2 regions of the Paenibacillus sp. FSL H8-0175 genome follow, and region 1 is predicted to be linked to the other one. Evidence: a T-box and tRNA genes for the amino acid it is inferred to sense, from the RefSeq annotation. Region 1 holds a T-box; the other holds one or more tRNA genes.
What was found. A T-box is a leader RNA that pairs with one kind of tRNA and senses whether it is charged. The one in region 1 lies ahead of MHH46_RS25725 (arginine--tRNA ligase), so its partner is inferred to be a tRNA-Arg.
Positions count from the first base shown of each region.

Region 2: it has a tRNA-Arg gene. The T-box ahead of MHH46_RS25725 (arginine--tRNA ligase) is inferred to sense a tRNA for this amino acid. The anticodon was not compared.

Region 1 is NZ_CP150299.1:5,780,349-5,796,194, reverse strand. It holds gene MHH46_RS25730 (GH36-type glycosyl hydrolase domain-containing protein) at 1-2,233, shown strand, start outside; gene MHH46_RS25725 (arginine--tRNA ligase) at 2,295-4,160, opposite strand; T-box leader at 4,201-4,419, opposite strand; gene MHH46_RS25720 (hypothetical protein) at 4,669-5,028, shown strand; gene MHH46_RS25715 (collagen-like protein) at 5,074-7,167, shown strand; gene MHH46_RS25710 (exosporium glycoprotein BclB-related protein) at 7,598-9,343, shown strand; gene MHH46_RS25705 (DEAD/DEAH box helicase) at 9,417-12,761, opposite strand; gene MHH46_RS25700 (TetR/AcrR family transcriptional regulator) at 12,843-13,532, opposite strand; gene MHH46_RS25695 (ABC transporter permease) at 13,590-14,639, opposite strand; gene MHH46_RS25690 (ABC transporter ATP-binding protein) at 14,636-15,367, opposite strand; gene MHH46_RS25685 (hypothetical protein) at 15,370-15,846, opposite strand, start outside.
Region 2 is NZ_CP150299.1:5,680,315-5,696,160, reverse strand. It holds gene pheA (prephenate dehydratase) at 1-720, shown strand, start outside; gene ilvE (branched-chain-amino-acid transaminase) at 725-1,606, shown strand; gene MHH46_RS25290 (LysM peptidoglycan-binding domain-containing protein) at 1,911-3,638, shown strand; rRNA gene MHH46_RS25285 (16S ribosomal RNA) at 4,092-5,649, shown strand; rRNA gene MHH46_RS25280 (23S ribosomal RNA) at 5,912-8,838, shown strand; rRNA gene rrf (5S ribosomal RNA) at 8,985-9,101, shown strand; gene MHH46_RS25270 (hypothetical protein) at 9,342-9,551, shown strand; tRNA gene MHH46_RS25265 (tRNA-Glu) at 9,722-9,796, shown strand; tRNA gene MHH46_RS25260 (tRNA-Val) at 9,886-9,961, shown strand; tRNA gene MHH46_RS25255 (tRNA-Met) at 10,052-10,128, shown strand; tRNA gene MHH46_RS25250 (tRNA-Asp) at 10,154-10,231, shown strand; tRNA gene MHH46_RS25245 (tRNA-Lys) at 10,246-10,318, shown strand; tRNA gene MHH46_RS25240 (tRNA-Gly) at 10,355-10,429, shown strand; tRNA gene MHH46_RS25235 (tRNA-Arg) at 10,440-10,516, shown strand; tRNA gene MHH46_RS25230 (tRNA-Leu) at 10,536-10,614, shown strand; gene MHH46_RS25225 (RNA polymerase sigma factor) at 10,815-11,384, shown strand; gene MHH46_RS25220 (radical SAM/SPASM domain-containing protein) at 12,069-13,613, shown strand; gene MHH46_RS25215 (hypothetical protein) at 13,683-13,871, shown strand; gene MHH46_RS25210 (ABC transporter ATP-binding protein) at 14,203-15,846, shown strand, end outside.

The DNA of each region.
Region 1 (15,846 bases):
CTCCCAAGTGGTAATTGGAAATACCAATTTCAACAAGCTAATGTCCAATCCAAGAAATGCGCTTAACATTCCAAAAGCTTCAGGACAACGCATTTATGTAGAGTGGAACGGTGAATATCGTTTGCTGACCATGCCTTCTCTATTTGAGGTTGGTTTCAACTATGCTCGTTGGTATTACAGAACAGAGGGTGAATGCTTCATTATTACGAACTACACCACCGAAGATTCGCCAGAGATATTCCTGAATGTGCGTTCGGAAAGCGGACGAGCTTATCGTTATTTAGTCACTAATCAAATCACTATGAACGTTAATGAATACGAGCTTCCATATCAATCTAAGCAAGAAAGTGGAGCAGTAATCTTCTCCGCTGACAGAAGCGCACTAAGTGCTGGTGAATATCCTGACTTACAGTATAAATTACAGGTACAGGGTGCGGTGTTAACTCTGCAGGATGAAGGTAGACTTGTCTCTCCTGTTCAACCAACTGAAGCGCCGTTAGCAGTTCTGGAGCTGTCTGCCAGCAGTGAATGGACCTTGAATATTCAAGGGCTTCTGGATGGTAAGTCACTTGCTCCAAGAAATCGTTCAGCTGAGGAAGAAATTTCTGCTTATCGCGCGTTTTATGCTGGTGTGATGAATGGCTTCCGCCTGACGCTTGGGGACGGAACAGAAGGTGAACTGTTTAAGGTTAACGCTCTGACTTGGTGGTACACACATAACATGCTGGTTCACTATTCGGTTCCACATGGTTTAGAGCAATATGGTGGCGCTGCTTGGGGAACCCGGGATGTATGTCAGGGACCTGTGGAATATTTCATGGCTACGCAAAAATACGAACAGGTTCGGGAAATTTTGCTGACGCTGTATAGTCATCAATATGAAGATGATGGCAACTGGCCACAGTGGTTCATGTTTGATAAATACACGAAGATACAACAAGAAGAAAGTCATGGAGATATTATTGTATGGCCGCTTAAGGTGCTTGGAGACTACTTGGCAGTAACTCAGGATTACAGCATCTTGGGAGCAACAGTACCGTATACCCGTAAGCACAGCTTTGACTTTACAGAAGAAAAGGCGACGTTGCTGGATCACGCACGGAAGGAAATTGCTTATATTAAGGATCATTTCCTGCATGACACACATCTGTCTTCTTACGGTGATGGAGACTGGGATGATACGCTCCAGCCTGCAAATCCACAGCTGAAGCAGTATATGGTCAGCAGTTGGACAGTGGCACTTACCTATCAGACACTTAATCAGTTCTCAGAGGTGCTTCGTTCAGTTGATCAAGCTGAGGCAGAGGAACTGAAGGCGATGGTGGAAGGGATCCGTAAGGATTTCCATACTCATATGCTTCAATCCGAAGTGATTCCTGGCTTCCTGTATATGGAAGACCCTGAGCAAATTAAACTTATGGTGCACCCAAGTGACACAGAAACAGGTATTCAGTACCGTCTGCTGCCTATGACGCGCAGTATGATCAGTGAGCTGCTTACTCCGGAACAGGCCGAAGCACACTATGATGTCATTCAGGATAAACTATTCTGCCCTGACGGTGTGCGTCTGATGAATCGTCCAGCTCAATATGTTGGCGGGGTCAGCACTCATTTCAAACGTGCGGAGCAAGCGGCTAACTTTGGCCGGGAAATTGGACTTCAGTATGTGCATGCACATATCCGTTATGTAGAGGCTATGGCTAAGCTCGGTAAAACCGATCAGGTCTGGAAGGGTCTGGCAGCGATTAATCCGATCGGAATCCGCGATGTGGTGCCAAACGCTGAACTACGTCAAGCTAACTCCTATTTCAGTAGCTCGGATGGTAAATTTAACACCCGTTATGAGGCACAGGAGAATTTCGATAAACTGCGCAATGGTGACGTAGCTGTTAAAGGTGGCTGGAGAATCTATTCCAGCGGTCCTGGGATCTATATGAACCAGTTAATCTCGAATGCACTGGGGATCCGTACGGAAGGTGGAGACTTAATTGTTGACCCTATTCTGCCGGAATCGCTGGATGGAATGCACTTTAGTTTTGAATATGCAGGCACTAAGGTAGACTTTATCTATCACCTTACAGGTCGTGAGATCAGTCAAATTACTATCAACGGTACGGAAGTGCAAACAGAAGGTACACCTAACCGCTATCGTAGTGGTGGTGTTCGCATCAAACGTGCGGACTTTGATCGTCTCAGCACGGAAGCTGGAAATGTGATAGAGATTTATAAGTAACATTATATATAGAAGGGCAATCTCCGCGTTAAGCGCGGAAATTGCCCTTTTTTTGTATCTTCTACATTCGGTTCGGTGTCGGTAACCCAAGCACTTCGAGCACATCTCCCAAGATGTCCTTGAATCTTGAAGTAAGCCAGAGGCGGAATTCGATCGTAGCTGGATCGCCTTTTAGAATCGGACATACAGAATAGAAGTTGTTGAACAGGGTAGCTAAGGTATGTGCGTAAGTGCAGAGCGTATTTGGCGTCAACTCTATACTTGCTGAATGTAATGTCTCCGGCCAGAGGTTTAGCTGTCTTAGCAGCGCAAGCTCTGCTTTTTCCAATTCGGAAGGGAACTGAAGCTGTGCGGCAGCTGTAAGGATTGGGATCGTAGCTTTACTCAAAACGCTTGTCGCACGCGCAAAAGTATACATCAGATAAACTCCGGTATTGCCGGATATTTCGGTAGCCTGTTTGAAATCAAACACGATTTCCGTTCCTAAATTAAACCGTAGCAGATAGTAGCGAATCGCAGCAGTGGCAATCAATCGGCTGGAGAGGCCGTCTTTATCGGAACGTGAGTGCTCAATGTTCTGTTCCATAAGCTCCACCAGATCGCTTACCTTAATCCCGATTCCCTGGCGTCCGGACATAGCATAAGAAGTTTTGCCTTCTGAAATATCTATACCCAGCTCGGCCGCCGAGGCGGGACTAAGAGATACAACACCATAACTCACATGATGGAGTTTGTCTGCTTGCTCGTTATAACCTAGTGCCCCTAAGGCTTGCTTAACCATCTGTTGTGGATATTCCTGTCTGTAATCGATCACATTGATGACTCTGTCCGCCTGCCCATAAGATTCTTGGGTTCCAGTTAATCCAGTTGTCCATAAACCGGACGAGAATTCGCTATAGGAGAAATCTTTGGTCAAAAGACCAAATTTCCAGAGATGATAGGCAATATCTTTGGCTGTATACGTTAAAATCCCATTCGAACGCACCAGCACCTTATCGAGCTGATGCTCCTCTGAATCCGCTCCAATGTTAGCCTCTGTTCCTTGCTTCAGCACCCAGCAGCCTGCGAGTTTACCTTCAGTCTCTTGTACAAAAACGGCTGTCTGCTTCAGTAGCTCAGCTGCGGCTGCCCAAAATCCCTCTTTTAAAATACTGCTCTCCCATACCAGCAAATCATAATAAATCCCAAAATGTTTCATTTCCTCTACATGCTCTCTAACGATGCGTTCAGCTACAAGGTTGCCCAGCCAGGCTTCGTTACCGCCCCCTTGTTCAAGGGAGTGCAGTATATCTGTGCGCTTATGTGTCATCTCAGGGTTCAGCGCATATTCTTTGTTCACTTTGGCATAAAGATCCCAGCAAAAATCACCGAAACGTTGGTGTTCCCCTTCTAAAGATATATTTAATAATCCAACAACTGTATCCGCCAGCTGATTGCCGAGATCATCAATGTAGTTATGGACCTCTACGTTATACCCAGTTCTTTTCATAATTCTGACTAGAGTATCGCCGATACAGGCGTTTCTTAGATGACCTACGTGGGCGGCTTTGTTGGGGTTGATAGAAGTGTGCTCGATGATGACTTTTTCCCCAGTGCTGGCAGGCAGTTCAAAGGAATGTTCAGCCCAGCTTTGCCAATTCATATACAAATTGATAAATCCGGGAGCAGCGACTTCAACTTTTTGTAAAAGACCGGCGAAGCGCCCTTGGAATTGAAGCTCTGCTTTCACTAATTCTGCTATGACCATTGGGGATTTACGTAGAGTTTTGGCTAGCTGCATAGCAATATTGCATGAATAATCACCATGTTCTAGATTTGCTGGCTGTTCGATCAGAATGGCAATGTCCTCTGGATAGTCAGCTCCTAAGGTATTGAATACACGTTGTACACTGTGCTCGATTCCGTCTTTGATGATTTGATTTAACATGGTATACCCTCCTTTGAAAATACAAAAAAGCCCTCGTCTCAAAAGAGACGAGGGCTTTAGCGCTCGCGGTACCACTCTCGTTGCTGAACAAGTTGTTCAGCCACCTTACGGGATAACGGCCTTCAGCCGGGACTTCCTACTAAGGTTCAGAAGTCCATCTCACGGGTGCGCTTCATTAAAGGGATCTGTACCGGCTTACACTCTCCCGGCTCGCTGAGGACTAGATCTCGTTAATTACTCTCCCGCTCATCGATGCTTAATTAATTTTTACCAGTATACCTAATATTTCATAAAAAGCAATAGTGGTTAGCTTCTTAACAATCTTGGTTGCTCTTTGTTGTTAGATTATCAGTTTAGTAGATTATAAATTTGGAAAAAGAAGGCTGTCTTGTTATAGGACTAGCTGTTCCTTTGCACAACAGTCCACACGCTAACTCAAGCCAAGGAATATTACTATACGGAGCCACTAATCTTTCAATTTGTAGTGGAAGGGAGGAGTGAATAAAACATGGCTATTTTTTCTACTGGACCTATAGATAACAGCCCGATCCTAGGGGTCAGACCGTCGCAACTGGTAACCGTAAAAGTAGTTAATCGGGATTCTCTTAATCCTTATAATCTAGTTATTCAAGGTTTCCTTCTTAACGGATCAAGAACGATGTATGTGAATGAAACAGTAAATCTAGCACCTAATCAAGTTTTAACTAAGAACTATTTTGCCGACTTGGACGCATTTGAATTTGTGTTTACAACAGTAGAAGCAGTTGAAGCAGAGGTTGGGATTTCAGTCTGGGGAAAACAGAACTCGGGGGCATTGGTAGATCCTCATCGCATAGTTGCGTGGGAGAAGCAGGCAGTATTAATTTAATAATTATTTTTGTGACACAGTTAACGTTAAAGGAGTGATGAGAAATTGAGTTATTTATCTACCGGACCGATAGACAATAGTATGGTAGGGGGTGTAAGACCTACTCAGCATGTTACTGTCAAAATTGATAACCGAAGTGACATTGATTCATCAATGGCTCTTGTTCAAGGATACTATATGGATGGGACAAGAACTTTATATGTAAGCGAGCTGATAAATGTAGCACCTAATGAAGTTATAACACGTGATTATTATGGCGATTTTGATGCGTTCGAATTTATTTTTACAACTACAAGTCTGGTAGATGATCCGATTCAAATCTCAGTATGGGGAAAAAATAGCGTTGGCCAGATTGTGACTGCCCATCGACTTGTACATGCAGAATTGCTTGGTGTAACGCAAGGAATAACTGGCGCGACCGGGGCGACTGGTGCAACGGGAGCGGATGGAGCAACAGGAGCAACGGGAGCGACCGGCGCAGGAGAGACTGGAGCTACTGGTGCAGATGGAGTGACTGGGGCGACTGGTGCAACGGGAGCGGATGGAGCAACTGGAGCGACTGGAGCGACTGGAGCAGGAGAGACTGGGGCAACAGGTGCCGATGGAGCTACAGGTGCAACTGGTGCAACCGGAGCGGATGGAGTAACTGGAGCGACCGGAGCAGGAGAGACTGGGGCGACAGGAGCCGATGGAGCTACAGGTGCAACAGGAGCCGATGGAGCAACGGGTGCAACAGGAGCGACCGGAGCAGGAGAGACAGGTGCAACAGGTGCAGATGGAGTGACTGGTGCAACGGGAGCGGATGGAGCAACGGGTGCAACGGGAGCAGACGGAGCAACCGGGGCGACCGGAGCAGGAGAGACTGGGGCAACAGGAGCAGATGGAGCTACAGGTGCAACAGGAGCAACGGGAGCAGACGGAGCAACGGGAGCGACTGGAGCAGGAGAGACTGGGGCAACAGGAGCAGATGGAGCTACAGGTGCAACAGGAGCAACGGGAGCAGACGGAGCAACGGGAGCGACTGGAGTCGATGGAGCAACTGGGGCGACTGGTGCAACGGGAGCTGACGGAGCAACGGGAGCGACCGGAGCAGGAGAGACTGGAGCTACAGGAGCAAACGGAGTAACTGGTGCAACGGGGGCGACTGGTGCAACCGGAGCAGGAGAGACTGGTGCTACGGGTGCAACGGGAGCAACGGGAGCAGACGGAGCAACTGGAGCGACCGGAGCAACGGGTGAAACAGGAGTAACCGGAGCGACTGGAGTAGCAGGAGCAACGGGAGCAACAGGAGTAGCTGGTGTAACCGGAGCAACGGGTGAAACAGGAGTGACCGGAGCAACAGGAGTAGCTGGAGCAACGGGAGCAACGGGAGTGACCGGAGTGACTGGAGTAGCTGGTGTAACCGGAGCAACGGGTGAAGCTGGAGTGACCGGAGCGACTGGAGTAGCAGGAGCAACGGGGGCAACAGGAGTAGCTGGAGTAACGGGAACAACGGGAGTAACAGGAGCGACTGGAATAGCTGGTGTAACCGGAGCAACAGGAGTAGCTGGTGTAACTGGAGCAACAGGAGTTGGAGTGGCCGGAGCTACCGGAGCAACTGGGCTCACTGGTGCAACAGGTGCAACCGGAGTAACTGGAGCTACAGGTCCGAACATTCAACAAGAAGGGTTTTCTGCTTTCAAGCCCTCATTGGCAATTTCCACATCTACACAATTAACTGGCTGGACTGTGACAACACCTTTTTATGATAGCCCGTCTTTCGACGAAGTTGGCGGAAATTATACCATTCCGACAACTGGTAGATATTCGATTGAAGCGACTATCAATTATTCTACAACTGCCTCACTTTCTATCAGTCTTGGTGCTGGAGTTAATCCGGCTTTCGTAGTTCAGAGAACTTCTCCTACTGCAACAAATCTGGTAAGTGGGTTGTTCCCAGTACTTGATGTGAATGTTGCACTTATATTAGATTTGAGAGCAATTTTGGGAAGTGGTACTGTGACGCTGGCTGGAGAATTTGCATTAACCGCAGGTGATGTGATTGGCTTGTTCTATGTGGCAAATGGTTTGACGGTTCCTTTGAATTTGGGTGGAGCGAACTCAGCAGGTATCGTCTGGTCTGTTCATGAATTAACTTAAGCTTATTTATCTTCAAGTTCAGTGTTTATAACAGGGGTAATTCGGTAGCCGTTAGTGTGGCTCTCGGGTTACCCCCTGTTTTGTTGGCATATGTTATAAGTCGACTGGAATGTTGCTTATTAGATTCTTATTCTATTAAACCAGTACGGATTTTCAGCTTATTTTAATAAATCAAATATGTGTAATAGTAGTTTTTAAATGGATGTCCACACCTTAATTCAAAACAAGAATAGTACTATAAAGAGCCAAAAAATATGAACTAATTTTCTAGGCTCATAGATTATCAACTTAGAGTAGGTGGGAGGAATGATTATAGATAAAAACACATTTTATACAAAGCTATTGAGGAGAATCTTGTTCGATTGATTTGATTTTTGAAATTCAAATAATACGAGTATTTTAAAATCTATACAAAATGAGGTGTTGAAAATTGAGTCAACTATCTACTGGTCCCATAGAAAATAATCTGGTAGGGGGTGTAAGACCTACTCAGCTTGTTACTCTTAAAATTGTCAATCAGAGCGATGACACTCCGTCAACAGTTCAAGTCGAAGGTTATTATATGAATGGGACAAGAACTTTATATGTAAGTGAGCTGGTTAATGTAGCTCCTAATCAAGTAATTACTAATGATTATTATGCAAACTTTGATTCATTTGAATTTTTATTCACAACACCAATTATGATTGATGATCCCATTCAAATTTCAGTTTGGGGGAAAAGCAGCACAGGTCAATTAGTGACTGCTCACCGCCTTGTCTACTCTGAATTATATGGAGAAAATATAGGAATTACAGGTGCTACTGGAGCTACTGGAGCTACAGGAAGCGTTGGTGCAACGGGAGCGACAGGTGCTGGCGTAACCGGAGCCACAGGTGCTGGAGTAACGGGAGCGACAGGAAGTGCAGGGGCAACGGGAGCGACAGGAACTGCTGGAGCAACGGGAGCCACAGGTGCTGGAGCTACTGGAGCTACAGGAAGCGTCGGAGCAACGGGAGCAACAGGAAGCACTGGAGCAACGGGAGCGACAGGTGCTGGCGTAACCGGAGCAACAGGAACTGCTGGAGCAACGGGAGCAACAGGAAGCACTGGAGCAACGGGAGCGACAGGTGCTGGCGTAACCGGAGCAACAGGAACTGCTGGAGCAACGGGAGCGACAGGAACTGCTGGTGTAACGGGAGCGACAGGAAGTGCTGGTGTAACGGGAGCAACGGGAACTGCTGGAGCAACGGGAGCGACAGGTGCTGGCGTAACCGGAGCAACAGGAACTGCTGGAGCCACGGGAGCGACAGGAACTGCTGGTGTAACGGGAGCGACAGGAACTGCTGGAGCCACGGGAGCGACAGGAACTGCTGGAGCAACGGGAGCGACAGGAACTGCTGGAGCCACGGGAGCGACAGGAACTGCTGGAGCCACGGGAGCGACAGGAACTGCTGGCGTAACGGGAGCGACAGGAACTGCTGGCGTAACGGGAGCGACAGGAAGTGCTGGAGCCACGGGAGCGACAGGAACTGCTGGCGTAACGGGAGCGACAGGAACTGCTGGTGTAACTGGAGCGACAGGAACTGCAGGAGCAACGGGAGCAACAGGAACTGCAGGAGCAACGGGAGCGACAGGAACTGCTGGTGTAACTGGAGCAACAGGTGCTACTGGTTCAGGTGCAATTATTCCATATTCTTCTGGTCTTCCAGTAGCAATGACCACTGTATTAGGGGGGCTTTTGAATACTTCAAGTGCAGTTGGTTTTGGTAGCAGTGCAACCAATATCAGTATTACAGGCGGTACTATAGATCTCACCGGAGCGGCTGGAACCTTGCTGAACTTTGCGTTCTCGGTTCCTAGAACTGGAACGCTTACGTCTATGGCAGCCTATTTTAGTGCGACAGCTTCCGTTAGTTTAGTGGGGTCTACGGTAACAATCACGGCTCAATTATACAGATCTACTACACCTAACAATACCTTCACAGCAGTACCTGGGGCTTTAGTTACGTTAAGTCCTCCGCTTACAGGATTAATTGCTCTTGGAACTATTAGCAGTGGTAATACCACAGGTTTGAGCATCCCTGTAACTGTGGGAGAACGCTTGTTGTTGGTCTTCACTTCGACGGTCACGGCTGGCATTGACGTTGCAACAACTGTTGCTGGCTATGCTAGTGCAGGAGTTACAATCGCATAATCTGAAGAAAAAGGGATATCCCGATAGCCCTATGGGCTGCAGGATATCCTGATTTTTTCTCCAATATTGTTATTTAGATCATCAGAATCTCCCGGATATCTTGCTCTGTAAGGGTAGACAGGCTTTCTTGACCTGGCTGGATGACCTCATCAATCAAGTTCTTTTTCTTCTGCTGCAGCTCATACATCTTGTCCTCTACGGTGCCTTGGGTGACGAGACGAATTACTTGCACTACATTTTTCTGCCCAATCCGGTGAGCCCGATCCGCAGCTTGCTGCTCGACGGCAGGGTTCCACCAAAGATCGTAAAGGATTACAGTGTCTGCCCCAGTTAGGTTGAGCCCAGTCCCGCCGGCCTTTAAGGAGATTAAGAAAATATCACGCTCTCCTTCATTAAATTTATTACATAAATCTACTCGTTGAGAAACAGGCGTTTGACCATCTAAATAAAAGTATGGAATGCCCTGATATCCTAGTTCACGTCCAATCAGGCCGAGCATCTCTGTGAATTGTGAGAATACTAACATACGTTTACCCGAACTGCGACATTCTTCTATAATTTCGAGCAGCTGCTCGAATTTAGCAGAGCTTCCTTCATATCCATCGACAAAAAGAGCAGGGTGGCAGCACAACTGGCGCAGACGAGTTAGTCCCGCCAGAACTTTGATCCGATTATTATTGCCGAAGCTATCTTGGGTCAAATGCTTAAGCGCCTCTTTTTTCAAACGGGCGAGATAAGCTACATATAACTTTTTTTGCTCCGGCAGCAGTTCACATGCTTGTACGGATTCGATTTTGTCCGGAAGTTCCTTTAACACATCACTCTTTAAGCGCCGCAGCAAAAAGGGACGCGCCCGCTTCGCAACCGTTTCTCTTGGTAAATCATGAAAAGCTTTTTTGCCTGGAAACAACCCAGGGAACACGGTGCCGAAAATGGACCATAAATCTTCCAACGCATTCTCCACGGGAGTACCCGTAAGTGCAAAACGGTGCCGGGCTTGAAGCGCCATTACAGCTTGGGCTGTCTGTGTAGTATGGTTTTTTATAGTTTGTGCTTCATCGAGAATCAGAGTATGAAAAGACTTTTTAGCATACAGCTGAACATCTCTGCGAAGCAACGGATAAGAAGTGATGATTACATCAGCTTTTACTGTATTTTTTAAAATCCGCCCGCGTTCAATTAGACTACCGTCTGCAATGACAGCTTTGATCTCTGGTGTGAATTTTTTAAGCTCATTAAGCCAGTTATAAGTGAGAGACGCAGGAGCGACAATTAGGGCAGGCAGTCCATTCTGGCGTATCTCTGGAAGTTCTGACAGGAGAAAAGCGATACTTTGCAGCGTTTTGCCTAACCCCATATCATCCGCCAAAATACCACCAAAACGGTAATGGGCCAACGTCTTCAGCCACTGAAACCCATACTGTTGATAATCCCTTAGCACAGGAACCAGACTGTCAGGTATAGGAAAATCAAGATTCTCAGGATTCCGCATGTTCGCAAGTAACCTTTTAAAGGATCTGCCCAGCTTAATGGAGTCACTCTTAGCATCCGTGGAGGTCAAATGTAACCCGCGAACAACGGGCAGAGAAAATTCCACCCCTTTGATCTCACCTTCCCGGATGCCTATATCATTCATAAAGGTAATGATTTCTTGAAGCTCCTCGCTCTCCAGTGGTAGCAGGGCCCCATCAGGCAAGCGGTAGTATTTGCGTTTTTCCTGCAGGGATTTCAGAACCATAACAATCTCAGCTTCTGGAATCCCGCCCATATCGAATTTAAAATCAAGCCAGTCCGTCTTTTCATTCCAACTAATGCTCACCTTTGGGGGTGTAGTGCTCGTGAACAGTCTTGCTTTGACTGCGGAGGTCGCATAGACCGAAAGCAGCGGTTCCAGCAGCGGAATGGTATGGTACAAAAAATCGTACTCGCCCTCTTCGTCTGTCATAATGTATCCGCCCTCGGTTTTAGCGAAGGATTCGTGCTCCATCAGCTCCAGAATGCGGGCTTCTCCCTCCCCGTCTCGCAAAAGAATCAAATTCGTCCCGCGAACATGGGCTTTTTCATCTAAGGGATTGATCACAATGTCACCATATTGGAACTCTAGTCCGGCGAGCAGCCGATCTCTCACACGATCCAGATAAAGTCTCGCGATAAGCCTATGCTGAACAATCCGATCCGCAATGGAGTCGGCGATATGGACGTTGCCCAGCTTTTTCAGACCAGGAATAACCTTATCCATAAAAGACTCCATTTGCTCATGGGCAATATCGATGCCATTTCGGCGGGAGGAATCCAGCATTTTTTTCATTTCAGCAAGGCGTATGCATTCTTGAGGGGATAGCTTCAGCAACTTACCTTCCGATAGTACTATCCCGTAATCTTCTAAGACCGAAATCTGCTCAAGTCCTTGAATATCCAGATGATATCCATCCTCTTCTGCCTGTTCAAATTCAAAGCTGAGTGGAGGCGCCTCATTAGACACAAGGATGCCTTCGTACAGCACCTCTTCTTGTTGCAAAAATACCGAAGAGACCTCTGAAAGCGCAGGCTGAAGCGACTCCCAGAAAAAAGGAGGGACGGCCAGCAAACGATCTCCCCCAACACTTCCCCCATAAGGTGAGTAAGGAGTTACGTTATCGCGGTACATTTTTTCATTTAATACAATATCAATCAGCTTCTGTAGAACAACATTGTCTTCCTTCCGAAAGCTGTAAATGGCAGGATCATAGATAAAATGTTTCGAGAACTCAAAGGATTCTCCGCGGTGTACGCTTTCTAGAAATCCCCTTATTTTCTGAACAATATATAGACGTTTTGGACCGACTTTCATTTCTATACCCAGCATGGTGTGGCTGTAACTATAAGTGAACGGCTTGCATGTAAACTCTATATTTAGAGGAAGTCTGTTATCTACAAAAGCCCCCGTACCGCTAGGACGCGGTGTATGGTTGCTGAACATCCCCAGTAGGCTGCTCACGAGCTGTTGATCTCTGGACTTTCCCCCGTTGTCTTGCGCAGTATCTGTAAAAATACGTGGGGTTAGAATCTCAGTATCTTCTATAGAGGACAGGTGCGAAGCTCCGGTAGGCTCTGAACGATCTCGGCCAGTTTTAAGGGCGTCAACGTTGATCAGCACAGCCGCGATATGTTTACAGAATGGCCCCCCATGGGAGTAGGCTGGACAATTACACTCTGCCTGGACATCCCCATCAATATCAATGACCACCATAACTTCATAGTCGATCGCCCCCTGAACAATGGCTTCATATCGAGAGCGGGGCAAATCTGGAATGGAGTCATTGTATTCTTCAACTTCAATTATATCGACACTTTCAGTTTGGTAATAAGCTAATCCTTTTTCAAAAATAGACTTGCCGCACAGCAGTTTGATTACCCGTTCTGATACACTAAAGCCCATAACATAATTCCTTCCTCATAACTTGATCTTGAAAAGCCCGAATTTAATATAGTACTTATGATAACAGAACGGGCGTGCGCATCAAATAGGGGGTGTTGTTTTACTTATTCCATGCATGATAAAAGCGATCGTCAGGTTGATTTCTTCCTCGTCGTTCCAGTCCTTATCTGGCTGCAGCAGCAAGCGATTCATCAAATAACCTACGACAGATGAGAGTGTGAAGCGTATAAGTGTGGGTGTAGGCACCTCGATGATTTCACCCTTTTCCTTAAAATGTTCAACAATATCAATCACGCGCTCCAGTATTTTGCTAAGAATATTCTCTACAAACTGCGCTCTAACTGTTGGCTGAAAAGGAATCTCCTGAATAAGAATCTTAAGAATTTTAAAATTCTTGCGGGCGAAATCCAGCCGATTGATCATAAATGCCCGCAGGAACTCCTCAAAGCTGTCGTAGGGCATATCAAGCACGCCGTTGAAATTCCGCAGCACAAAAGGCGCAAGCATGCGACTCATGGTAGGACCTACTATGGCAAGCAGCAGATCATTTTTAGTATTGTAATAGCGAAAAATCGTTCCCTCCGCCACGCCCGCCTTCTGAGAAATTTCACTCGTTGAAGTCGCAGAGTATCCTTTTTCGGAGAATACCTCAATCGCCGCTTGTAGAATAGAAATCTGCTTCGGTGTCAGTTTCTCGTCTTTGCCAAGGGTCAGCAGCTCTTCTATCCACTGCTCTTCTATATTTTGTTCCCTAGAAACTTCCTCTTTCATTACAATAGCCCTCCATGCTTGATTCATTTTGTTTCAATGATAATAGTTTTTGTGAAGTTACATTTTGCGATGCTTGCGCAGTGCCAATACATTCAGCAGCATAAATAGCAGCGAAAATCCTATTAGTACATAGACATCCAGTGCAATTGCGCTCCATCCTTTGCCACGGACCATAATGTCCATCAGAGCTTCTGATCCGTAATAGATCGGTGTAGCGAGGCCAACGCGCTGGAGCCACAGTGGAAGGGTATCAAGCGGGAATAATCCACTGAGGAAGATTTGTGGCACTATAATGAGCGGAATGAACTGAATCATCTGCAACTCATTGGCTGCAAAAGCCGACAGCAGTGTGCCCAACGTCAGCGCTGTCATCGATAGGAGTAATGTTATCAGCAATACGTAACCAAAGCTGCCTGTCATCATAATGCCAAGAATCTGTATGGAATACCATGAGATCAATAGCGCCTGAAAAACGGTAAATATGCCGAAACCACATACATACCCCATCACAATCTCCCATCTTTTCAATGGAGTCGAAAGTAGGCGTTCAAGCGTGCCTGTGGTTCGTTCCCTTAAGAAGGATACACCTGCAATCAAGAATACGAAAAAGAAAACAAATACGCCAATCATAATGGGACCGAAACGGTCGATTGTCTTCATATTCTCAGAACCGTAAAGATAGCTGATCTGCGGCTGTAATTGTTCCTTTGTGCTTGGAAGAAGCTTCTGGGAGATTTGTTGAAGCGTCATGATTACTGCCTTGTTGGCTGTAGGGTTGCTACCTTCTAGCAGCACTTGAGGCGTAACTTGCGAATCTCCGGCGGTTCCGTTCAAAGTGATCAAAGCGTCAATTTTCCCTTCTACTAAAGCGCCTTTTCCCAGCTCTGAGCTGGCATATTCTTTGATGATGGCATTTTGTTCTTTTAACGCAGCTGACATATTTAGAGGTACACCGGACACACCGATTTTGGGTTCATAGGCGTCACCGTTGAAGACCAAGCTCATTAAGCTTAGAACGAGGAGTGGTGCAATGAACATTAATGCCATTGTTCTTTTATCTTGAATGAATTGTCGCAAAATCCTTAAGGTGATCGCTCGGATTCTCATGAACGCACACCTCCATAATATAAAAAGGCTTCTTCAATAGAAGCTGAACAGGTGGCTTGCAGCAGTCCGGCAGGCGTGTCGGCGGCAAGTAGCTTGCCATCACGGATCATTCCGAGCCGGTCACATTTTTCAGCTTCATCCATGACATGCGTGGTCAGCACAATAGTGGTGCCTTTCTGGTTCAGCGCTTTTAGTTCCTTCCAGATGGATAGCCGCAGCACCGGGTCTATGCCAACTGTAGGTTCATCAAGAATAAGCAACGGCGGTTCATGCAGCAGCGCGATCGCCAATGATAAGCGGCGTTTCATCCCGCCGGAGTATTGGTCTACTCTTTTTCTTAAATGATCTTGTAAATTAACGATCTCCATTACGGCTGTGATGCGTTTGGAGCGTTGCTCCCCCTTTAGTCCATATAGCGCTGCAAAAAACTCCAGATTCTCCTTCGCGCTAAGCTCCGTGTACAAGGCATCAGACTGGGCCATATACCCAATCTGTTGCAGCATAGTCAGCTTCGGCATCGTCACGCCAAGTATTTTCACCTCGCCGGAGGTTACCTCATCGATACCTGTAAGCAGCTTCACTAATGTTGTTTTTCCTGAGCCCGATGGCCCTAGTATGCCAAAGGTTTCCGCACGTTCCACTTGAAGCGAAATATCCTCGAGCACCTGTTTCTCTCCAAACGCTTTCCCGACATGGCTCACTGAAATAACTGGAATCTCTGAACCCATGTTTATCTCCTCGATTCTGAATGTTCTGGGATACTTACTTGAGTTGAAGGTGTAGAAGGTGTAGAAGGTGTAGAAGGTGTAGAAGGTGTAGATGGTGATGGTGTGGTGATGGTGATGGTGATGGTGATGGTGATGGTGATGGTGATGGTGATGGTGATGGTGATGGTGATGGTGATGGTGATGGTGATGGTGATGGTGATGGTGATGGTGATGGTGATGGTGATGGTGATGGTGATGGTGATGGTGATGGTGATGGTGATGGTGATGGTGATGGTGATGGTGATGGTGATGGTGATGGTGATGGTGATGGTGATGGTGATGGTGATGGTGATGGTGATGGTGATGGTGATGGTGATGGTGATGGTGATGGTGATGGTGATGGTGATGGTGATGGTGATGGTGATGGTGATGGTGATGGTGATGGTGATGGTGATGGTGATGGTGATGGTGATGGTGATGGTGATGGTGATGGTGATGGT
Region 2 (15,846 bases), 100 kb from region 1:
ATTGAAGGCTCAGTTAGTCTTCACATCGATTGGCTCATCAATGAAGTGGATCTGCCAATGCAGACGGAATGGATTTTTCCATCGATACAGAATCTTATCGGTAACCCAAGGGAATTCACAGATACAGACGGCAACAAGGATTTCACCAAGATGGTAAAAATCCTTTCGCACCCCGTAGCAATGGCGCAATGCATGCAATTTGTTCGTAAGCATGCCCCTTGGGCTGAACTGGAGTCGGTCGGAAGTACCTCTGAAGCTGTGGAAATCGTCAAAAACAATCCCGGCAAGGGCTGGGCTGCTATCGGTACCGCTCTTGGCGCCGCTACTCATGGGCTGGAGATTGTAGATCGGCAAATTACAGATCACAACAACAACTACACACGGTTTGTCCTGGTTGGTCCACAGAAGATAGATCTTCCGCGGAGCAGCACAGGAGTAAAGACGAGTGTTCTAGTAACGCTGCCAGAGGATTTTCCAGGTGCCTTGCATCAGGTGCTTGCTGCTTTTTCCTGGCGGAAACTGAATTTATCGCGTATTGAATCACGACCAACGAAGAAGAAGCTGGGTACTTATTATTTTTATATTGATGTGCTGGAACCGATAGAATCTGTTCTGCTGCCAGGGGCTATTGAAGAAATTAGTGCTTTAGGCTGTCAGGTAAGGATTCTGGGCTCGTATCCCACATACACCTATGAGGAAGAGAAAGCGGAGGTGCAGTAAATTCATGGCTGAGCAATGGATCTATTTGGATGGACAACACGTAACGAAGGAAAATGCAAAGGTATCCGTTTTTGATCACGGTTTTTTGTATGGAGACGGCATTTTTGAAGGTATCCGTATCTATAACGGCAATATATTTAAATGTAAAGAGCATTTGGACAGACTGTATGATTCGGCAAAATCGATCATGCTGGACATTCCGCTAACGTATGATGAGATGCTGGAAGCTATGGCTGAAACGATTCGTCTTAACGACATGCGGAATGGCTATATTCGACTGATCGTGTCCCGGGGACCAGGGAACTTAGGTCTTGATCCGCGTCGTTGTCCAAAAGCTAGTGTAATTATTATCGTTGAGCAACTGGCTATTTACCCAGAACAAGCGTATTTGAACGGACTTCGTGCAGTTTCTGTGTCCCAACGCCGTAATATTCCGGATGCACTCAATCCAAAGATCAAATCGCTTAATTACCTAAACAATATCCTAGTAAAAATCCAATCCAACTTGGCAGAAGCCGACGAAGCCATCATGATGAACGCTCAAGGTTATGTTACTGAGGGTTCGGGCGATAACATTTTCATCATCAAAAATGGTGTAGTTTTCACTCCTCCATGTTACTTGGGAGCCCTTGAAGGAATTACCCGTCTGGCGATCATTGAGCTCTGCGAGAAATTAGGTATTAAACTGAAAGAAGAACCGTTCACAATGCATGATGTTTATATAGCGGACGAGGTGTTCTTCACTGGCACAGCTGCTGAGGTTATTGCTGCACGTGAAATTGACGGCCGGATCATTGGTGAAGGACAAGCGGGTCCAATCACTTTGAAGCTGCTCGAAGAGTTCCGTAATGTGGTTGATAAAGATGGCTATAAGGTTTGGGAATAAAGACTAATCATACAACGTAAATAGCATTGAATACGCATCAGAAGTCCTTTTATGCATACATGCAGAAGAAAACGGGAGTCTCCGGTTAATCTTTTCATGGATCATGAAAGGATTTTTTTTATTTCGGGGATGTCATTCGCCCATGGGCTGCATAAGATGTAGTAACGAAGGAGGCGGCTGTACCGCATATAACTTTGTAAGAGAGCAATGTTCCATGAAAAGGGTGTTTGCTTTCGAAGTCAGTTTTGCTGTGTAGCTGTAAAGAAAGCAATACTCCACAAAACTTTTAGGAGGTTAATGCTACGTGAAAATACACATTGTCAAACAAGGCGATAGTTTGTATGCCTTATCGCAAAAGTACGGAGTGCCGTTACAAAAAATTATTGAAGCAAACCCGCAGATCAGTAATCCGAATGTGTTAGCGGTTGGAGACAAAGTGAAAATACCTACGGCCCCTGTATCCGTACCGGAGAACAGTGAAGTTTACTACAAGCACACCGTTAAACAAGGAGATACCTTGTGGAAATTATCTAAAGCCTGGGGAATTCCTTTAAAGGATATGGTTGAGGCCAATCCCCAACTAAAGAATCCAAATGTACTTATGCTAGGGGAAGTAGTTAATATTCCTAAAAAAGTATCCAATACCTCACCGACACAGCCTGGGTATACACCTTCTAACGCCTCAGAGAAAACGCAGGTGGGTGGCAAGGAATATACAGGTCCTAAAGAACAGCCTGCTGCTGAGGTAGTGCCTGCACCTAAACCAGAAACTAAACCAGAAGTAAAACCAGAGACCAAGCCAGAAGCTAAACCTGCACCTAAACCAGTGACAAATATCTCACCTGAATCCAATTCTGCACCACACCCATCGCTAAACATCGCCCCTATTAATACACAAAATATTGCACCCAATCCTGCGCCTAATATGCAAATGGAAGTTGCTCCTGTGCAAGAAATTGAAATGCAGAGTTTATTTGTTCAGATTACGGTTCCAAATCAAGAACCGATTGCTCAACAAGAAGCACCTAAAGCTGAGAAGAAAGCAGACAATGATTGCACATGGGATAATTCCAACGGATACCCGGGCCTGGGAGGAAATCCTTATCTCTATGATTCATATCAAAACAGCCCTAATATGAACATGAACTGGGCACCAAGTTATGTTCAGCCAATGGCTTATGCACCAGAATGTATTTCACCATGTTATTTTTCGGGCAATATGTATTCTAATATGAGTCCAGAACAGTGGAATCCAAATGCCGCGCCAAACATAAGCCCGGAACAGTGGAATCCAAATGCCGCGCCAAACATAAGCCCGGAACAATGGAATCCCAATGCTGCGCCAAACATAAGCCCAGAGCAATGGAATCCCAATGCAGCGCCTAACGTGAGCCCAGAACAATGGAATCCCAATGCTGCCCCTAATATGAGTCCAGGACAGTGGAATCCGATGGAGGCTAATGTTGCTGGCATGAATGTTGGCGGGGATTTCTCCCCGTATGCTGTTCCTCAATATGGAGGACAGACGCCGAACCTTCCTTGGCCAACTTGTGGGTGCGGAGGCGTGCATATTCAACCAGTGCAAACTTATTCATATGACATGCCTGTATATAACACCTATCCTGAATATGGGAATCCAAACGCTTTTTCCGCATATGGAGCAGGAATGCCTAATCAGGGAATGGTACCTACTTCTACGCTTGGAGCATTTGGTGGACCGGATAACTCTAATATTCCATCTAATCCGCAGTATCCAGGGATAGGTAATTATTCGCAGCATAATCGGGTGCCGGAAATTCAAGAACCTGAAGCGTTCGTGCAGGAATCTCCCGAAACGGCTAGAACAGAGACTGATGAGTCAACTTCTAACGCTTCTCTCAAGAATAAGGGGAATGTAGCAAAGGAAACAGCAACAGGCAAAAAAGCAAAGACCTCAGGTCAACCTAGTAGCAAGAAAAGCAAAACTGCTACGAAATCTCAAGGTTCAGCAGCGAGTACTAAAAAACGTAGAAATCCTTGGATTTCAAACTAATAAATTTATATATTAAGCCGTTGTTTGACTTACGTGTAGATTCTGTATCCTTAGAATCTACACGTTTTTTTATAGGTAAATAGGGATAAAAGATGTTAAATAAAGTGGGGCAAAAGCACTTATTTATAAAATATAAATTTTTAAGTATTGTTTTTATATAGGGATATATGGTACATTATAAATCCAGTCGCAAAGAGGAACTATAAAGCTTTCGGTTGGTGAATGTTAATCTGAATTAGATTGCAAAGAACTTCGAAAAAAAGAGTTGCAATAAATCAGAAAACATGATATATTATAAGAGTTGCTGCTGAGACATTAAACGGCGCCAACGAGAACTTGATCTTTGAAAACTGAACAACGAGTGAGTAGGAAATCACGTAAGTGAAATCCAAAATTAGAGAATTAATTTTCTCGTCAGATGTTTCAAAATGAGCATATCGCTCTTTTCAATACTAATTGGAGAGTTTGATCCTGGCTCAGGACGAACGCTGGCGGCGTGCCTAATACATGCAAGTCGAGCGGAGTTATTTTGAAAGCTTGCTTTCAAAATAACTTAGCGGCGGACGGGTGAGTAACACGTAGGCAACCTGCCCTTCAGACTGGGATAACTACCGGAAACGGTAGCTAATACCGGATAATTTCTTTTTTCTCCTGAGAGAAGAATGAAAGACGGAGCAATCTGTCACTGAGGGATGGGCCTGCGGCGCATTAGCTAGTTGGTGGGGTAACGGCCCACCAAGGCGACGATGCGTAGCCGACCTGAGAGGGTGAACGGCCACACTGGGACTGAGACACGGCCCAGACTCCTACGGGAGGCAGCAGTAGGGAATCTTCCGCAATGGGCGAAAGCCTGACGGAGCAACGCCGCGTGAGTGATGAAGGTTTTCGGATCGTAAAGCTCTGTTGCCAGGGAAGAACGTCCGGTAGAGTAACTGCTACCGGAGTGACGGTACCTGAGAAGAAAGCCCCGGCTAACTACGTGCCAGCAGCCGCGGTAATACGTAGGGGGCAAGCGTTGTCCGGAATTATTGGGCGTAAAGCGCGCGCAGGCGGCTATTTAAGTCTGGTGTTTAAACCTTGGGCTCAACCTGAGGTCGCACTGGAAACTGGGTGGCTTGAGTACAGAAGAGGAAAGTGGAATTCCACGTGTAGCGGTGAAATGCGTAGATATGTGGAGGAACACCAGTGGCGAAGGCGACTTTCTGGGCTGTAACTGACGCTGAGGCGCGAAAGCGTGGGGAGCAAACAGGATTAGATACCCTGGTAGTCCACGCCGTAAACGATGAGTGCTAGGTGTTAGGGGTTTCGATACCCTTGGTGCCGAAGTTAACACAGTAAGCACTCCGCCTGGGGAGTACGGTCGCAAGACTGAAACTCAAAGGAATTGACGGGGACCCGCACAAGCAGTGGAGTATGTGGTTTAATTCGAAGCAACGCGAAGAACCTTACCAGGTCTTGACATCCCTCTGAATCTGCTAGAGATAGCAGCGGCCTTCGGGACAGAGGAGACAGGTGGTGCATGGTTGTCGTCAGCTCGTGTCGTGAGATGTTGGGTTAAGTCCCGCAACGAGCGCAACCCTTAACTTTAGTTGCCAGCAAGTAATGTTGGGCACTCTAGAGTGACTGCCGGTGACAAACCGGAGGAAGGTGGGGATGACGTCAAATCATCATGCCCCTTATGACCTGGGCTACACACGTACTACAATGGCCGGTACAACGGGAAGCGAAGCCGCGAGGTGGAGCCAATCCCATCAAAGCCGGTCTCAGTTCGGATTGCAGGCTGCAACTCGCCTGCATGAAGTCGGAATTGCTAGTAATCGCGGATCAGCATGCCGCGGTGAATACGTTCCCGGGTCTTGTACACACCGCCCGTCACACCACGAGAGTTTACAACACCCGAAGTCGGTGGGGTAACCCGCAAGGGAGCCAGCCGCCGAAGGTGGGGTAGATGATTGGGGTGAAGTCGTAACAAGGTAGCCGTATCGGAAGGTGCGGCTGGATCACCTCCTTTCTATGGAGAATCGTTCTCTGCAATGAGAACATTCAAATCGGAAGTTTAACTTCCAAAACTCAGGTTTAGGCCTGTTACTCACTCGTTGCTCAGTTTTGAGAGTTTAAGCTCTCAAGTAAGACTTGATCCTTGAAAACTGGATACCGAAACGAATTTGCGTTTTAGAACATCTTTTAGCAACTTGTGCAAACAAGTAAATGTTATTAGTGAGATGATTCCAAAGAGAATGTCATCGTATGATATTTTCCTGCGGAAGAATCAAGGTTAAGCTAATAAGAGCACACGGAGGATGCCTAGGCGCCAGGAGCCGACGAAGGACGTGGCGAACAACGAAACTGCCTCGGGGAGCTGTAAGCAAGCTTTGATCCGGGGGTGTCCGAATGGGGAAACCCAGCTGTGGTAATTCGCAGTTACTCATTTCTGAATACATAGGAAATGTAGAGGCAGACCAGGGGAACTGAAACATCTAAGTACCCTGAGGAAGAGAAAACAATAGTGATTCCGTCAGTAGCGGCGAGCGAACGCGGAACAGCCTAAACCTAAGAGCTTGCTCTTAGGGGTTGTGGGACGTCTCACATGGAGTTACAAAGGAATATGGTAGGTGAAGAGGTCTGGAAAGGCCCGCGATAGAGGTAAAAGCCCTGTAACCTAAACTGTGTTCTCTCCGAGACGGATCCCGAGTAGTGCGGGGCACGTGAAACCCCGTATGAATCCAGCAGGACCATCTGCTAAGGCTAAATACTACCTGGCGACCGATAGTGAAACAGTACCGTGAGGGAAAGGTGAAAAGCACCCCGGAAGGGGAGTGAAATAGAACCTGAAACCGTGTGCTTACAAAAAGTCAGAGCCCGATCTATGGGTGATGGCGTGCCTTTTGTAGAATGAACCGGCGAGTTACGTTTAACATGCAAGGTTAAGCCGAGAAGGTGGAGCCGCAGCGAAAGCGAGTCTGAATAGGGCGATTTAGTATGTGGACGTAGACCCGAAACCGTGTGATCTACCCCTGTCCAGGGTGAAGGTGCGGTAACACGCACTGGAGGCCCGAACCCACGTACGTTGAAAAGTGCGGGGATGAGGTGGGGGTAGCGGAGAAATTCCAATCGAACTCGGAGATAGCTGGTTCTCCCCGAAATAGCTTTAGGGCTAGCCTCGGTATAAGAGTAGTGGAGGTAGAGCACTGATTGGGTGCGGGGTCCGCAAGGATTACCAAGCTCAGTCAAACTCCGAATGCCATATACTTATTGCCGGGAGTCAGACAGTGAGTGCTAAGATCCATTGTCAAAAGGGAAACAGCCCAGACCATCAGCTAAGGTCCCCAAGTGTGTGTTAAGTGGGAAAGGATGTGGAGTTGCACAGACAACCAGGATGTTGGCTTAGAAGCAGCCACCATTGAAAGAGTGCGTAATAGCTCACTGGTCGAGTGACTCTGCGCCGAAAATGTAACGGGGCTAAACACACCACCGAAGCTATGGCTAGATACGTATGTATCTGGGGTAGGGGAGCGTTGTGTAGGGGTTGAAGGTGTACTGAAAAGAGCGCTGGACACTACACAAGTGAGAATGCCGGTATGAGTAACGAAAAGATCAGTGAGAATCTGATCCGCCGAAAGCCCAAGGTTTCCTGAGGAAGGCTCGTCCGCTCAGGGTAAGTCGGGACCTAAGGCGAGGCCGAAAGGCGTAGTCGAAGGACAACAGTTTGAAATTACTGTACCACCGTAATCCGCTATGAGCGATGGGGTGACGCAGGAGGGTAGTGACGCGGACTGATGGATGTCCGTCTAAGCAGTGAGGCTGATGTGTAGGCAAATCCGCACATCATTAAGGCTGGGCTGTGATGGGGAGCGAAAATTATAGTAGCGAAGGTCATGATCTCACACTGCCAAGAAAAGCCTCTAGCCAGGAGAAGGTGCCCGTACCGCAAACCGACACAGGTAGGCGAGAAGAGAATTCTAAGGCGCGCGGAAGAACTCTCGTTAAGGAACTCGGCAAAATGACCCCGTAACTTCGGGAGAAGGGGTGCCCCGGTAGTGTGAATAGCACGAGGGGGCCGCAGTGAAAAGGCCCAAGCGACTGTTTAGCAAAAACACAGGTCTGTGCGAAGCCGCAAGGCGAAGTATACGGGCTGACGCCTGCCCGGTGCTGGAAGGTTAAGGGGAGTGGTTAGGGGTAACCCGAAGCTATGAACCGAAGCCCCAGTAAACGGCGGCCGTAACTATAACGGTCCTAAGGTAGCGAAATTCCTTGTCAGGTAAATTCTGACCCGCACGAATGGCGTAACGACTTGGGCGCTGTCTCAACGAGAGATCCGGTGAAATTTTAATACCTGTGAAGATGCAGGTTACCCGCGACAAGACGGAAAGACCCCATGGAGCTTTACTGCAGCTTGATATTGAATTTGGGTACGATCTGTACAGGATAGGTGGGAGCCGTAGAAATCGGAGCGCAAGCTTCGGTGGAGGCGCCGTTGGGATACCACCCTGATCGTATCTAGGTTCTAACCTAGTACCCTTATCGGGTACGGGGACCGTGTCAGGCGGGCAGTTTGACTGGGGCGGTCGCCTCCTAAAGAGTAACGGAGGCGTTCCAAGGTTCCCTCAGAATGGTTGGAAATCATTCGCAGAGTGCAAAGGCATAAGGGAGCTTGACTGCGAGACCTACAAGTCGAGCAGGGACGAAAGTCGGACTTAGTGATCCGGTGGTACCGCATGGAAGGGCCATCGCTCAACGGATAAAAGCTACCCTGGGGATAACAGGCTTATCTCCCCCAAGAGTCCACATCGACGGGGAGGTTTGGCACCTCGATGTCGGCTCATCGCATCCTGGGGCTGAAGTAGGTCCCAAGGGTTGGGCTGTTCGCCCATTAAAGCGGTACGCGAGCTGGGTTCAGAACGTCGTGAGACAGTTCGGTCCCTATCTGTCGTGGGCGCAGGAAATTTGAGAGGAGCTGTCCTTAGTACGAGAGGACCGGGATGGACGTACCGCTGGTGCACCAGTTGTTCCGCCAGGAGCATGGCTGGGTAGCTACGTACGGACGGGATAAGCGCTGAAAGCATCTAAGCGTGAAGCCCCCCTCAAGATGAGATTTCCCAATTAGTAAGACCCCTTGAAGACGACGAGGTAGATAGGTTGGAGGTGGAAGTGCAGCAATGCATGGAGCTGACCAATACTAATCGGTCGAGGGCTTATCCTATACGTAGAATGCAGATTCGTTTCGGATTCAGTTTTCAGGCATCAAGCTCAGATTTATATAGTCCAAGTGACTGTATGATGATGAATTTGTTTTCAGCATTTGGCGATGCTGAGACCTGAATAATGCATTTGTACCGCAAATGCCCGTTTGGTGGCGATAGCGGAGGGGTTCCACACGTACCCATCCCGAACACGACCGTTAAGCCCTCCAGCGCCGATGGTACTTGGACCGAAGGGTCCTGGGAGAGTAGGACGTTGCCAAGCACGCAAGACCACTGTTGAGTAATCGACAGTGGTCTTTTTGTTGTACGATATTTAGCAGCTTATTATAAGGATAGGCAATCACTGTGAAGTGGTTTTTGAATGAAAATTAGTATCATGGAGGCAAATGATCATGATTATATGGATAAATGGTGCTTTTGGTCCAACGAAGACAGAAACCGCAAATGAAATTTATCGAAGAAAAATATAGCTAGCGAATATGATGGAATAATTATCGTACCTATGACCCTAGTGAATCCGGATTATTGCAGGGAAATCATCGGCAAGTTAATTGATGGAGGTATAGAGCTTTATCATTTTAGTTTGTGTGCCTCCCGAGAGACCTTGCTTAAGAGATTAAGCATTAGAGTGAAGGAAAAGACTCTTGGGCTGCTCAGCAGATCGACAGGTGCATCAGAGGGCTTGATCACGAGGTATTTAAGCAGCATCTAGACACGAATGATAGAACTATAGGTGAAATCGTTGAGATAATAGCTCAAAAGCTTCATATCAATCTATTACCTAGGGAAGAGTAAAAAGAAAAATAATTAGTTTAGGTATTGCTATACTTAATAATACATGATATAATCTTTTTTGTTGTCAAAACAATTTGTTTTTAAAACGGCCCGTTGGTCAAGGGGTTAAGACACCTCCCTTTCACGGAGGTAACATGGGTTCGAATCCCATACGGGTCACCACTTCTTCTTGAAACAGCATCAGACTTCTAGAAAAAATGGTTGCATTACAGATTTGATTATGTTATGATAATTAAGTTGCTTCTTTATATGGAGGCTTAGCTCAGCTGGGAGAGCATCTGCCTTACAAGCAGAGGGTCGGGGGTTCGATCCCCTCAGCCTCCACCATAACACATCCCCAAAAGTGAAGTTAATGCTTCACTGAGGATTCCGGATACTTTCCGGGGGATCCAAGGGAATTAATACTTTTTTTACTGACGCGGGGTGGAGCAGCCCGGTAGCTCGTCGGGCTCATAACCCGAAGGTCGCAGGTTCAAATCCTGCCCCCGCAACCAATTTTCATTAAGCAATTATTCTTCTGGAACCGTGGTGTAGTTGGCCTAACATGCCTGCCTGTCACGCAGGAGACCGCGGGTTCGAATCCCGTCGGTTCCGCCATTTTCTTGCTTTATGAGCCATTAGCTCAGTTGGTAGAGCACCTGACTTTTAATCAGGGTGTCGAAGGTTCGAGTCCTTCATGGCTCACTTCTTTAGTGAGTCGGACATCAATACATACCGTGTGCGGACGTGGCTCAGCGGTAGAGCATCGCCTTGCCAAGGCGAGGGTCGCGGGTTCGATTCCCGTCGTCCGCTCCATATAAATTTTGCGCCCTTAGCTCAGCTGGATAGAGCGTTTGACTACGAATCAAAAGGCCGGGAGTTCGAATCTCTCAGGGCGCGCCATATTTTAACTTAATACTTTGCCGGTGTGGCGGAATGGCAGACGCGCTCGACTCAAAATCGAGAGGGAAACCGTGGAGGTTCGAGTCCTCTCACCGGTATATCGAAAAAAACTTGTAAGATTGCTTCCAGCAATTTTACAAGTTTTTTTTATTTTCTAAATATAGCTATTTAGAGTGGTCTTTTTGTTTCGCTGAATGCTTCTAGTAGCATATATTGTGAATCATACATCACTTCCATAATAAGGTGGATAAACTATTATTATGTATTATAATGTAAATTAAAGGGAGTGAGAATATTCATGTTCTTCACCATCCTATCTACTGTAGAAGTTAACGAGGATGTTGTATTTCTAACAGAGCTATACGATAGGTATTATCCTATTATGAAAAAGAAGGCTTATGAGATCTTGCAGGACTATGATGTTGTTGATGATATGATACAGGAGTCCTTCGTCAGACTAATCAGTAAAGCCGCATTATTGCGTTCCCTAGACCTGCATAAACAAGTATCCTATCTGGTCCATACCGTACATAATACTAGTATTAATCATGCGAAGCAGCGCAAAAGACATCTGAATCATACCTCTTCAGGGATAACCGCTGACAGTATAGAGCAAATAGCCGACAAGCAGCCTAGCATCGAGGAGATGTATAGCCTCAAGGAGGATTACACAGAGATTGCCAAGATACTCAGTGAGTTATCAGAACGGGATCAGACTTTATTGTATAACAAGTACATTCTTGAATGGAGTGATCACAAGCTTGCTGCTTCTATGGATGTCCAAGCGGTGAATATTAGATCTTATTTGACCAGAGCCAGGCGCAGAGCAATGAAGCTGCTTCTTAAGAATGGCGGAAGTGGAGTATGAAGAAACATCTGAATAAGAAAAAAATAGAGGGGAATTACGAAGAAATCTTTATTTGCATGACCTTAGAGAGTAGAATATGCTGAACCTGCTGTACAGGAGAAGATAATAATACCCTTTATAGTATATCTCGGTGACATCTGTTTCGCTGACTATCGAGAGTGGGAGAACAATAAAGATTTATACGGATTATGATACTTCTATTACTCTCACCCTACAAAAGAGGTAAAACAGCAGCAATCAATGGTCTGATGTGAAGTCTTGGACCTAGTCTTTCTCGAGCATGGGCTCACATGCTTCGAACGGGTTTAACTATGTCAATTCCGGGAATACCTACCGGGTGGTACATATAACAAAATTTGTGGAAAATAGTACGGTTCTGGAGACAATAAACTCCTATTCGTATGAATTCAAGTATTAAGACTCCGATTCTAGCCTAGCAAAAAAGAGCAGCGCTTATGCTGCTCTTTTTTGATTTAGAGTGTTGCAGGTTTCTATGCGAAGTTGTCTATTAAAATATGGGGCTCGCTTTAGTCTTATCAAGTAGAGTTTTCGCCTACTAAACTTCATAACCTAGATGTGGTAAGACCGAAAGTAACATATTAAAAAATTAATGTGTTGATATTTTTTTAATATGTTACTATAATAATATTCAAGAGTTGTATTTTAATGGCAGGAGGTAATGAAATGGATCTATATAAAGATAACTTCGAAAACTTTTCAGAACTCTTTAATTACATCCAAGAATACAAAAAAGAAAAACCAGCACAAACAGCACTTTCCATAGGGAAGATATTCTCTGAACATAACTTTTACTACTTCTACGATAGTGGTACAAGTAAGGTTGTGATGCTTGACAATGATATAGCTCAGTTATTTGAATTGTTAATTTCCTCTAATAAAAGCTTAGATGAATTAAATCAATATATTTATGCTCACAACGTTAATGTAGATGAATTAATGACTTCAATTAATGAGGAGGATTTATTCAAAGGATTCAAAATTAAGCACTTATATAATGACATATCCCTAGAGTATATAAAAAATGAAATGAATACAGGGACAACGCAACTCATTTTAGAATTAACTGGAAAATGCAACATGCGTTGTCGCTATTGTATATACCATGATGGGTATCCTCACAATCGGGCGTTTACTTCAAAAAGAATGTCATCTGATACGGCGCTTAAATCTATTGATTACATGAAACTTTATGGGGATCAGCAGGAAGTTTCTATTACTTTTTACGGTGGAGAGCCTTTACTTGAATTCGAGCTATTAAAAGAAGTTATTGAATACTCGAAGGTTGCTTTAGCAGGAAGGACTATACAATTTTCTTTTACTACTAACTTGTCTGTATTAACCCCCAAAATGGCTGAATATTTTTCTACCGTTGACAATTTATCTATTCTTTGTAGCATTGATGGTCCCAAAGAAATACATGATATGTATCGAGTCTATAAGAATGGCTCAGGCTCATTTGATGACGTTTTCAAGAAATTCAAATTATTAAATAGTGTAGCTAGAAAAAATGGTAAGGAAATGCACATAAGTGCAAATGCGGTGTACATGCCTCCGTTTAGCGAAGAAAAGGTTTCTCAAATAGATGACTTTTTTACAAATTTAGATTTTACTCATGAAGATTTCCGATATCAATTAGGTTATGCCGGTCCTGGTACTGTGCCTGAAGAATTGCTTAAAAGCTCCGATTATAATGACCAATCGCTACGACAATGGCAGGATAAGCAAATCAGTATTACTAGCAATTTGGAAGAAATTAAAGAACAAACTATCTTTAATTCACTTGATAGAATTCATAAAAGAAGCGTAACAAAAAGAGCTACTAATTTTGTGCCAATGAACGGTTGTTGTGTTGTTGGATCCCGACGATTATTTGTTTCCGCAGATGGCGATTTTCTCGCATGTGAAAGGATAGGAAACAGTCCTTCAATAGGAAATATAAATCAAGGGATTATTGAGGAAAAGATTTATAAAAAATATGTTTATGAATTTTCCGAAGTTTGGGAAAATATTTGCTCTGATTGTTGGGCTGCTAAACTTTGTAGTAGTTGTTATGTAGACAGAATGGATTCTTCGGGAGTCAGGGAACCTGATCTTGCAGAGTGTGAATATTATAGAAGTACAACAGAACGTAGTTTAAGGAATTATCACAACTTACTTAGGACATCACCGGAACAATTAGCAATCTTTAACGAAGATGTTCTTTTATAACAATTAATTTCTCGGTTTAATTGTTCTCATTTAAACCTGGATAAATACATAATGAAAGGAGGTGAGAATATGCTGAAAATTATGAATCCATATCAACAGCAAGCTATTGACAATGAGAGCATAGCTTTTCGTGCGCCATGTGTGTGTAACTCTAAATTAGCGAACCAAGCAGCTACTAAGGTTTCAGGAACTGGTTGTCAATGCTCTTGCATCGGTTCTGTAAATGAAGCGGCTAACCAAGACGCAGCAAGAAACTAGTTTTACAAACCAGCAGTATGTGTAATTCTCAATTAACGAACTATTCAGTTAAATAAAATTTCAGAACCTGATTGTAATTGCTCTTGCGTCGGTTCTGTAAACAACGCGTATAACTCCGACGCGGCAAGAAATTGAGTTTCACAATACAACAGTGTCTTCGTCCAATACCGACGAAGACACTGTTGTATTCAAATCTAAGGTTGTTAGACTGGAGTTACTCTTCAGAAGGCTATGACCTATATTGAAATACAATATCCATACCACATTATTCTTCAGGGTTTAGTCACGTCCTTAGTACTTAGAACACAATTAATACTGGAGGATAATTGAGATGAAGAAATTCAACAATTTTAGACACTTTAGTAACTACTTTGCTATTATAAAAACTACTCTAAGCGTATTATTCGCCTCTTCCAAAAAATACTTCATATTAATTTTAGTTTTAAGTTCTGTTATGGCTTTACCTGATATCATAAACTTAATTGTATGGCAGCATATAATAGATCAAATAGGTTCTCTTTTAATAAATGACAACAAAGATTATATTATCATAATATATCTCTTTCTTCTTCATTTCATTATTGTACTAATAAAATTAATTATTAATAAAACTACAAATTATGTAAAGGAAATTTATACTGTATTAGTTGATAAGTATATAACAAATAAAACTATTGAAATTGTAGACAGCATGGAAATGCAAGATTTCGAAGATCCAAGACTACATAATGACATCCAAAAAACAAATGACGAGTCAACAGTGAGAAGTATAGGTATTTTGAATAACATTGTTGAGATTATCATGAATATGACTTTATTCGTTGGTACAATAAGTATATTGGCATCTTACCAGATAAGTATAGTGATTATCATCATACTATCAATAGTCCCAAGTACAATAATTAATTTAAAATCTATGTCAAAGTTATTTGAAGTATATGATAAACGATATGAAAAAACTAGGTACTATAGTTCTTTAAAGGATATGATAGTTACATATGAAAATTTCAAAGAAATGAAATTATTTTCCAACATATCTTTTATACAGAATATCATTAATAATATTTTTGAAAAGATAATTGAGCAAGATAAAAATGTAAAAAGAACTTTGACTATAAAATCTACAGTAGGTGATTCTATTCAACATTTACTGACCTATTTATTGAAAATAATTATAGTTGTTAATGGTATTATGAGTAAACTGTCAATCGGTGTGATCATAATGAGTATTGAAACTGCTACCAAGCTGCAAAATGCTTTGATCAATTTAATAAGCTGTGCTTTGACACTATATGAAAATTGTTTGTATTTATTGAGCTTTGAGAGGTTAAACAAAATAAATTCAATAAAAAGCGAGGAAGTTAGGGAGGATTTAATAAAGGATTTTGTCGTGGATTCAATTGAGTTTATAGGAGTTTATTTTAAATATCCAAGCTCATGTAACCATATATTAGAAGATATAAATTTGACATTAAAAAAGGGATTTGATTATGCAGTTGTCGGATATAACGGAAGTGGAAAAACTACGTTGATCAAGATCATTTTAGGGTTATATGCACCAACAAAAGGCGAGATATTAATCAATGGCATTAATAGAACTATGTACGACAAGAAAGCCTATTTTGAGAAAATGAGCGCGATGTTCCAGGATTTTGTGAAGTTTCCGCTTACAATAAGAGAAAATATTGGAATTTCAATGGTTGATAATATTAACAATATGCCAGTTATAATAGAAGCTTCCGTCTTAGGTCAAGCACATGATTTTATTAATGAATTAAATAGGAAATTTGATACAAATTTATTGATTGGATGGGAAAATAGTGAGGATATTTCAACAGGACAATGGCAAAGACTTGCTATCTCAAGAAGTTTCGTCCGGGAAGCAGACGTTATGGTATTTGATGAACCAACAGCAGCTTTAGATGCTAAGACAGAAAGTGAAGTCTTTGAAAATATGGTAAATAAAAAAACAGAG